Candidatus Pseudothioglobus singularis PS1: one gene and its partner. Each later gene encodes a partner of the first gene's protein in a complex. Links are inferred from orthologs where the notes say so. Each region holds a gene or a part of one and is shown on either strand. Other genes may lie near its edges.

Region 1 (6,149 bases):
ATGAAACCCGAGTCAAGGTTCTCAAAAATAAAGTTGCCCCTCCTTTTAAGAAGGCAGAATTTCAAATTTTATATAATCAAGGAATATCTCGAGAAAGTGAGATTATTGATTTAGGAGTAGAACTTGGATTTGTTGAGAAAGCAGGTGCGTGGTATAGCGTCGATGGTGAGAGAATTGGCCAGGGTAAAGACAATGCTCGTGAGTACCTCAAAGAACATACAGATATGAGTCAAGGGCTTGAAATAAAAATTCGTGAAAAATTGATGAGTAGCGATCATGACGACTCCGAATCATCAGATTAGATGCTACTCTGCTGCATTAAAAATGTTGATGAGGCGTGAGCACTCTAAATTAGAATTATTTAATAAACTTCAACTTAAGGGCTATGATGATGAAATCATTGATAGTGCTATTACTCAATTAGTTGAACAAAATTACCAGAGTGATGAACGTTTTGCTGAAGCCTTTATTCTGATGCGCTTTAACCAGGGCAAGGGGCCAGTCAGAATTGCCTCAGAGCTAAAATTAAGGGGCATCAGTAGTTTTAATCTTTCTGATTTTGATTGGTTTAAATCTGCTAAAGAGATAAGGAAAAAAAAATTTGGAGATATCGTCTCCTTAGACTTTAAAGAGCAGGCAAAACAAAAGCGATTTCTGCAATCAAGAGGTTTTAACCTCGACCAAATAAATCAATCATTTTAAAAATCTAATAATAGACTAATTCCATCAATGAAATTTGAACTCATAAATACAAATGACAAGGCGCGCCTTGGAAGGCTTACTTTTGATCGAGGTGAAGTCAATACCCCTACTTTCATGCCCGTAGGTACTTATGGAGCAGTTAAGGCGATGACAGTTGAGGAAGTGAGGGGACTAGGCGCTGAAATTATACTAGGTAATACTTTTCATTTGTCTATTACCCCTTCAACAGAGGTCATCGAGGCTCACGGGGATCTTCATAATTTTATGAATTGGCAAGGTCCAATATTAACTGATTCAGGCGGTTTTCAGGTTTTTAGTTTAGGGAAAATGCGAAAAATAACTGAAGAGGGTGTTGCATTTCGCTCACCTAAGGATGGGTCATCAATTTTTATGGGGCCAGAAGAGTCAATGCAAATACAGCATAAGCTTGGCTCAGATATTGTCATGATATTTGATGACTGTACTGCTTACCCGGCAGAGAAAAAAGTTGTTGATCAGTCTATGCAGCTCTCTTTAAGATGGGCAAAGCGCTCATTGAACGAACACAAAAGATTAGATAATAAAAATGCTCTTTTTGGGATTGTCCAAGGTGGAATGCATAGAGAGCTTCGAATTCATTCTGCAGAGTCTTTAATTGAAATGGACTTTAATGGTTACGCCATAGGTGGTCTTTCAGTTGGAGAGCCCAAAGAAGAAATGATGGAGGTCCTGAGTTATCTTCCAGATCATATGCCTAAAGATAAACCTAGATATCTAATGGGGGTTGGCACCCCACTAGACTTAGTAGAAGGAGTAGCGTCAGGTGTGGATATGTTTGACTGCGTCATGCCATCTCGCAATGCTAGAAACGGATACCTATTTACCTCTGAGGGCGTCGTAAAAATTCGTAATGCAAAATACAAAAAAGATACTGGCCCACTAGATCCAAATTGCACTTGTTCGACTTGTAGCAATTACTCTAGGTCATATCTTCATCACCTCCAAAAAACTAATGAAATTTTAGGTTCCCGCTTAAATACACTTCACAACCTTTTTTATTATCAAGAATTAATGCAATCCATAAGGAGTGCAATTCAAGCAAATACATTCTCTACCTTTAGGAAAAGTTTCTTAGCCTCTCAAGAAACTTAACTAGCTTGCTAAAGCTTTTCAGAGTCAACAGGATTCCTTATAAAATATTCATCTAGAAGCGCCCTGGCTAATGGTGCAGCTTTTGAGCTACCACTGCCAGCATTTTCAACAATAATTGCTATCGCCACTTTTGGGTTTTCTATTGGCGCGTAGCCAGTAAATAGAGCATGATCTCTTAATTTTTCATCAATATTATCGGCAATATATTTTTCCTCAGGGTCTAGGCCAAAGACTTGTGCTGTTCCTGTTTTTCCAGCCAGGGTGTAGCTTAGTTTATTGTTTAATCTCTTTGCTGTTCCTAGTTTGCCATAAACGGTCTGTCTCATCGCCTTTTCAATTAAATCCCAGTTGCTTATATCTTTGATAGGTATCTGCTTTGATTGGACCTGTGATTCAAGGTAAGACTCTCCATTTTTAGATTGAGTATGCATGAGAACTCTTGGCGTATAAAGCTGCCCCTTGTTTGCTATTGCCCCTGTTGCCAATGCTAACTGCATTGGACTTGCAGTCATAAATCCTTGACCTATTCCGGTGATGAGGGTCTCACCCCTATACCATGGCTCATCTTTGTTGATTTTTTTCCATTCTCTTGATGGTAGAATACCACCTAACTCACCTGGAATATCAATACCTGTTTTCTTGCCGAATTGAAAGAGAGAAAGGCTCTCATGAATTTGGTCAATTCCCATTTTATAAGCCAAGTCATAAAAAAAGACATCACAAGATTGAGCAATTGCCTCAATAGTGTCAACACTGCCATGACCAGTTCGCTTCCAATCATTAAATTTTCTAGAATAATTAGAGAGCTTATAAAAACCTGGGCAAAAAGTTGTATGCTTTATGGTTATATTTTTTTGTTCAAGTCCTGCAAGCGCTACCATTGGTTTAATGGTTGACCCAGGAGGATATAGCCCCTTAGTACTCCTATCAAAAAGAGGCAGATCTTCATTATTTTTAAGCTCATCATACTGCTTAACTGATATTCCATCGACAAACCAATTAGGATCAAAAGAGGGGGTGCTAACTAAGCTAATCACTGAGCCATCTGTAACATCAATAAGCGCAATAACACCTCTAGTGTCGCCTAAAAGGGATTCTGCTTTTATTTGTAAATCGATATCAATATTCAGATAGATGTCTTGACCAGGGATAGAAGGATCAATGACTTTTGAGTCTACAACTCTTCCTGCAACATTTCTTTCAATCTGTTTAATACCTGATCTTCCATGAAGTAAGTTTTCATATTGCCTTTCAATACCAATCTTCCCTACAAAACTTGTACCAGCATAATTTTTCTTGTCATATTTACTTTTATCTTCCTTACTCATAGCAGCAACATAACCAATAAGGTGTGAGCTAGAGGCGCCATAGGGATAAACGCGATGAAAGTAGGGCTCAATTTCAACACCTGGCATTTGGTTATTAACCAGAAATGATGAGGCTTCAGATTCAGGAAGATTAAACTTGATTGGAATGTTATGAAATTTTTTAAAGCGATTTAAATTTTTATTAAACTTTTCAATATCAATTGCATCAATGTAATCATTGATTTCTAGTTCAACAAGAGTGTCATTTAAATTAGTGACTTTCTCAGGAGTTATGGTCAATCTATAACCAAATTCATTCGTCGCTAAAACCTTTCCATTACGATCTAAGATATCACCCCTTATAGGCGTAATAGGAAGATTTTGCATTTGGTTTCCGAGTGCTTCTTCAACATAAAAATCATGCTTTGTTATTTGAAGATTAAAGAGCCTCAGTGTCAAAATTAAAGTCATTGAAAGCATAATGACTACAGAGAAAATAACTCTAGATCTGAATACTTTTTTTTCGCGCTTTAAATTCCCAATTTTATCCATAGCAAAAACTCAATTATTGCTTTAGTTTTGCCAACAAAAAGCGAACAACTGGCCACATCAAGGCGCCTGTAAATGGTACAAATAAGATGAGCCATTGGATTTGAAGACCTTGAACGACTAGATGCGTCATTAAAAATAATACGAGATAAATGAGTGAAGCAATAAACACATAGACCTGCTGGGTTGTCAAATTGGATACAAAAAAAGACTTCTTTACACTTAATATGAATGCAGAACTAACGATAAGCGCAAGTGCATTCTGTCCCAAGATAGCTCCTTGAAGAACATCTAAGAGTAAACCAAGTATCAACGCCGCACTGAAGATTCCATTACTATCAGAGTAAATCAGCCAGTAAATAAAAAACATTAATAACCAAAATGGTGAAATCAACTCAAGAATAATAGGCAGAGATATAGATCCTAAAATAAAAGCCAGAATCGTTACTTTTAGTAAGAGAAGGAGCTGTGTTTGATTAATCATTTTTATCCTTAACGATAAGAACTAATTCTAATTGATTCATATTTTGAGTGGGGTCAATAGAAACCCTCATAAACGATGAGTTAGGAGATTCATCAACTGATTTCACTCTTCCAACGGAATAGCCAGACGGATAAGAATTTCCAATACCACTGGTTACAAATATATCTCCAATCTTAATATCAGACTCTAGAGGAATAAATTCAACGACCATACCCTTTTCATTTGAGGCCAAGCCTTTCGTGATACCCCGCGCACCTGTTCTTGAGTTTTTTACAGGTATATGAAGGGTTGGGTCAGATAAGAGTTTTACGGTCGCAAATAAAGCCGTAACTTCTGTAACCTGACCGACAACTCCATCAGAGCCGATAACCAGGTCTGAGAGAGTAACAGCATCATTGAGACCTTTATTAATGATGATTTGCTTTGAGAGTCTTGACTGAGTGACTGATTTAATTCTTGCTAGCATGACGTTATGATCAGGAATCAAGTAGCTTGATTCAAGAAGTTTAGATATTTTTTGATTTTCTAAAGCTAAATTATTGTAGGTCTGAAGCTTAGCTTTAAGTTCAATCAGTTGCCCTTCAAGATAGTCATTTTGGGAGACAAGCAATTCATTTTCTGTGCCTTTGTCATTGACCCAATCAATAACATGGCCGGGTAAGTCAACAATGACATAAATTGGACTGAGAAGTGTAAGTGTAAAACGCTTAAAGTTATCTAGATATGAGAATCTAGCATCCAGAAAGATAAGAATTATAGAGAGCAATACAGGAACAAAAAGTTTTAAAAGTCGCATTATTAAGATCTCGACTTATGTTGAATCACTCTGCTGCCAAGAACCCCATATCATGTTGATTAATCATTTCTAGGGCTATTCCACCACCTCTAGCAACACAAGTGAGAGGATCATCTGCAATAGTGACCGGTAAATTTGTTTGACTGTGAATGAGTTTATCAAGTCCCTCAAGAAGGGCACCTCCACCCGTAATAACTAATCCATTTTGAGCAATATCAGATGATAATTCAGGCGGCGTTTGTTCTAACGCTGTCCTTAAAGCTGCAATAATCATTCCCAAAGGTTCGCTAAGAGCCTCTAGGATTTCAGAGTTTGTGACTTCAAAACTAACTGGGAGTCCAGTTGAAACAGCGCGTCCTCTAAATTCGTTTTTTCTAATAATTTTTGATTCAAAAGCGCTACCTACTTCTTCTTTAATCTGCTCAGCTGTAGCCTCACCAATAATAATTCCATGAACCCTTCTGACAAACTTTACAATGGTATCGTCAAAAACGTCCCCACCCACCCTGAGTGAGTCAGAATATACAATTCCATTAAGTGAAAGGATAGCAATTTCTGATGTTCCGCCTCCAATATCTAAAACCATTGCGCCAGATGCCTCTTCAATGGCCATGCCAGCACCCAATGCTGCAGCCATAGGCTCTTCAATTAGATAGACATCTCTTGCACCTGCGCCCACAGCACTTTCTTTAATGGCTCGTCTTTCAACTTGCGTAGCACCGCAAGGAACACAAATTAATACTTTAGGGCTAGGAGAAAAAAAACCTGACTTTAGTACCTTTTTCATGAAGAATTGAAGCATTTTTTCAGTTACCTTAAAGTCCGCAATTACGCCATCCTTCATGGGCCTGATTGCTTCAATAGCGCCAGGCGTCCTTCCAAGCATATTTTTTGCTTCCTGTCCTACAGCTATTACAGACGACTCTGAGGCACCTTTTTCATGCCTTAACGCTACAACAGAAGGCTCATTCAGGACGACTTTTCCATCCATATAAATAAGAGTGTTAGCTGTACCAAGGTCAACAGAAAGATTTTGGCCTGTGAATAAATTGAACATAAGGGGTCCCTAGCAAAAAAAATAAAAATGATTAGAGGTTATAATATAACCTGATTGCCCTCTTTAGACAATACCAAAGCCTAAATAAATATGATTATAAAACAAGAGCATTTAATAGAAAGT
Region 2 (2,866 bases), 280 kb from region 1 along the record:
TTTACTGATTGCGTTTCAAAGAAGCGAAAACCATAGTCAAGCAGCTTCTCAGTTTCAGCTGTTCTGATGGCAGGGCTTGCAGAGCCTAGTACAACTGAAATAAGCCTCATATCGACGCGATTTGCACTGGTAACAAGACAGTATCCCGCCTTCTCAGTCCAGCCCGTTTTTAAACCATCGACGGTACTGTCCGTGAACAATAACTTGTTGCGGTTAATTTGTTTAATGTTGTTATAGGTGAATTCTTTTTGGCCATACCATTCATAAAAATCAGGGAATTCTTTAATGATTGCTGAAGATAAGAGGGCCATATCCTTAGCTGTTGTATACTGGTCTTTGTGAGGTAAACCTGAGGAATTTTCAAAGCGCGAGTCTGTCATGCCAATTTCTTGAGCATAATCATTCATAAATAAAACAAAGGTGCCCTCAGAGCCAGCTACATGCTCTGCGAGAGCAACTGAGGCGTCGTTGCCTGATTGAATAATCATACCCATAAGCAGGTCTTCAAGCTTGATCATTTTACCGACTTCAATAAAGCTTCTTGAGCCCCCCGTTTTCCATGCTTTTTCACTTATCTTGACCTCATCATCAAGAGAAATAAAGTCTTCTTTTATTCGTTTGAAGATTACATAAGAGGTCATTATTTTAGTCAAACTGGCAGGAGATCTTCTTTCATTTTCATTTTCACCCGCAAGAATTTTGCCAGAGTTATGATCCATCAAAACATAAGACTTAGCTGCGATTGGAGGGGAGTCAGGAATGTAAAAACGGGGCTCCTCGGCAATGACATTTGAAAATATTAATATTAAAAAGAAAGATTTTAAAAATGTGAAGATATTTGATTTCATGAGATTGTATTTGCCCAGTATTTGATTGATTGAAGAGGTTAACTAATTTAAGTAATTGTATTCAACAATTTGATTATAACGAGTTACTGTAAATATCTTGGACTTTTATGTTTATGAATCGACATAATAATTCCAAAACTCGCCATAAGAGTAATCAAAGATGAGCCGCCATAGCTCACTAAAGGTAATGGAACTCCAACAACAGGTAAGAGGCCAGATACCATACCTATATTCACAAAAATATAGGTAAAAAATACGAAGGTCAGGCTCGCCCCGAGAAGTCTGGAGAAGTTGTCTTCGCAGCTAAGAGATAAACTCATGCATCGGTAAATAATAAGCGCATAGATTAGGATCAATAATATGAACCCTAGGAACCCAAGTTCTTCGGCTAAAACAGAGAAAATAAAGTCGGTGGACTGTTCAGGTACAAAATCAAGTTGAGACTGAGAGCCCCTCACAATTCCTTTACCTGTAAAGCCGCCTGAGCCAATAGCAATTTTTGATTGAATGATGTGATAACCCGATCCAAGTGGATCTGATTCAGGATTAAACAGAGTGAGAATTCTTCTTTTTTGATAAGCAATCAACAGGTAATTCCACGCAAAATAGAGTGACCCTGTAAGAGCGCTTGATAAAATAACGAGGTTGAGCCAAATATTTTTAACTAGCATCACTCTAAACCCAGAGAAGAATAATACATACACCCCTGAAGCGCCAATTAATAAAGAGGTTCCAAGGTCAGGCTGTCTTGCAATCAATAGCACAACAGTTACGATTGTTATGAATGAAATAATGACTGGGAATGCCCTTGGAGGCAGCGTTTTTTCACTCAGTATCGCTGCAATAGTCATTGGAACAATAATCTTCATTAGCTCAGAGGGTTGAAACCGAACAAATCCAAGGTCGAGCCAGCGCTGGGCGCCACCTCCTGAGCTTCCAAAAAATAGAACAAGTATTAGTAGAAAAATGCCCAAAAGCATTAATATGGGAGCAAACCTTAGCATGATGATAGGCGGAATTTGAGCAATTACAAGCATTACAGAGGTGGCAAGGCCAAGATGGACCATCTGCCTATAGACAAGGCTTAGAGAGCCTCCCGAGCTACTATATAGTATCAATAACCCAAAAGATGATAGAAGTATAAGAAGAATAAGAAGAGGCGTGTCAATTTTGAAGAATTTATAAAAGATGACTAACTTTTTTAATAAAAAAGCAATCATAAAAGCAATAAACCAACTTTCCTAAGATCTCCTAAGAGCAGGTTGAAGCTTGAACATGCCGATGAATTATTCATGCATTCAACACCAAGGCCAAATTCAGAGAGTTCAATTTGCTGCTTAGGAGAGAGAAATTTTGGCGAATTTCCTGTACCAATAATTAATAGATCAATGGGGTCTTTTACAACTAGTGGAAATAAAAATTCTATTCCTATATCCCCTAAATTTTTGATTGAAACTTCACTAGCTTTATTAGCTGAAACAAAGCACGGCCTATTTAATTTGGAATGTGAGATTGTTATTGAGGATTCGTCAACTGAAATAATGGTATTTGTATTCGCGTTTTGCTGAGTGAATTCCATTAATTTGCAAGTATATTTGGGTGTTGGAGGAATATTATAACAGTGTAAAATTAACTTAACATTTTGATTTGTTTGAAGGGATCAATAACAATCAATTTATTTTTATAATGTTCAAAAGCTACTTCTATTGTTTTTTAAAGAGTAATTAATGAAATCGAGATTTGCACCTTCACCAACAGGTTATTTGCATATTGGCGGCGCCAGAACTGCTCTTTTTGCATGGCTTTGGGCTAAAAAAACAAGCAGTAAGTTCTTACTGAGAATAGAAGATACTGATCAAGAGCGATCAACTCAGACTTCTGTAGACGCCATTTTAGATGGAATGGAGTGGCTGGGTCTTGACTATGACGAAGGCCCAATCTATCAAAGTGATAGAACTGAGCGCTACAATGAGGTCATTAACGAACTCCTTTCAAATGGCAAGGCCTATTATTGTGAT

The links. The genes of interacting proteins can lie anywhere in the genome.
Region 2: the proteins of mrdA (region 1) and rodA are in contact, whole or in part, in a crystal structure (PDB 6PL5), measured with the Thermus thermophilus proteins. The link is inferred for Candidatus Pseudothioglobus singularis PS1 from one-to-one orthologs. Residues at the interface, in WP_223903432.1 of Thermus thermophilus: Arg4, Ile5, His6, Leu8, Ala9, Phe12, Ala15, Leu16, Leu19, Gly20, Arg22, Ala23, Trp24, Leu26, Gln27, Val28, Tyr31, Tyr34, Leu36, Leu43, Thr45, Asp47, Lys156, Gln157, Gly158, Ser160, Val184, Leu201, Glu202; in WP_223903423.1 of Thermus thermophilus: Phe161, Val165, Phe168, Val169, Leu172, Pro198, Tyr199, Glu202, Tyr211, Arg212, Asp213, Gln220, Val221, Gln223, Ser224, Ile226, Ala227, Ile228, Gly229, Ser230, Gly266, Phe267, Val270, Leu274, Tyr277, Gly278, Leu281, Phe285, Leu289, Arg297.

Annotation. Positions count from the first base shown.
Region 1 is NZ_CP006911.1:456,085-462,233, forward strand. What follows is about bases 1,268-4,264. They hold mrdA (penicillin-binding protein 2), read right to left. Parts: upstream 3,693-4,264; coding sequence 1,842-3,692; downstream 1,268-1,841. Other genes in these bases: tgt (tRNA guanosine(34) transglycosylase Tgt), read left to right, coding at 1,268-1,833; mreD (rod shape-determining protein MreD), read right to left, coding at 3,706-4,173; mreC (rod shape-determining protein MreC), read right to left, coding at 4,166-4,264. Also shown: recombinase RecA, read left to right, coding at 1-302; W908_RS02295 (regulatory protein RecX), read left to right, coding at 277-702; more of tgt, read left to right, coding at 721-1,267; more of mreC, read right to left, coding at 4,265-4,969; W908_RS02320 (rod shape-determining protein), read right to left, coding at 4,995-6,026; W908_RS02325 (fumarate hydratase), read left to right, coding at 6,117-6,149. UniProt on the Escherichia coli protein: Catalyzes cross-linking of the peptidoglycan cell wall. Responsible for the determination of the rod shape of the cell. Is probably required for lateral peptidoglycan synthesis and maintenance of the correct diameter during lateral and centripetal growth.
Region 2 is NZ_CP006911.1:741,328-744,193, forward strand. It holds rodA (rod shape-determining protein RodA), read right to left. Parts: upstream 2,069-2,866; coding sequence 932-2,068; downstream 1-931. Other genes in the region: W908_RS03795 (D-alanyl-D-alanine carboxypeptidase family protein), read right to left, coding at 1-848; W908_RS03805 (Mth938-like domain-containing protein), read right to left, coding at 2,065-2,427; gltX (glutamate--tRNA ligase), read left to right, coding at 2,576-2,866. UniProt on the Escherichia coli protein: Peptidoglycan polymerase that is essential for cell wall elongation. Also required for the maintenance of the rod cell shape. Functions probably in conjunction with the penicillin-binding protein 2 (mrdA).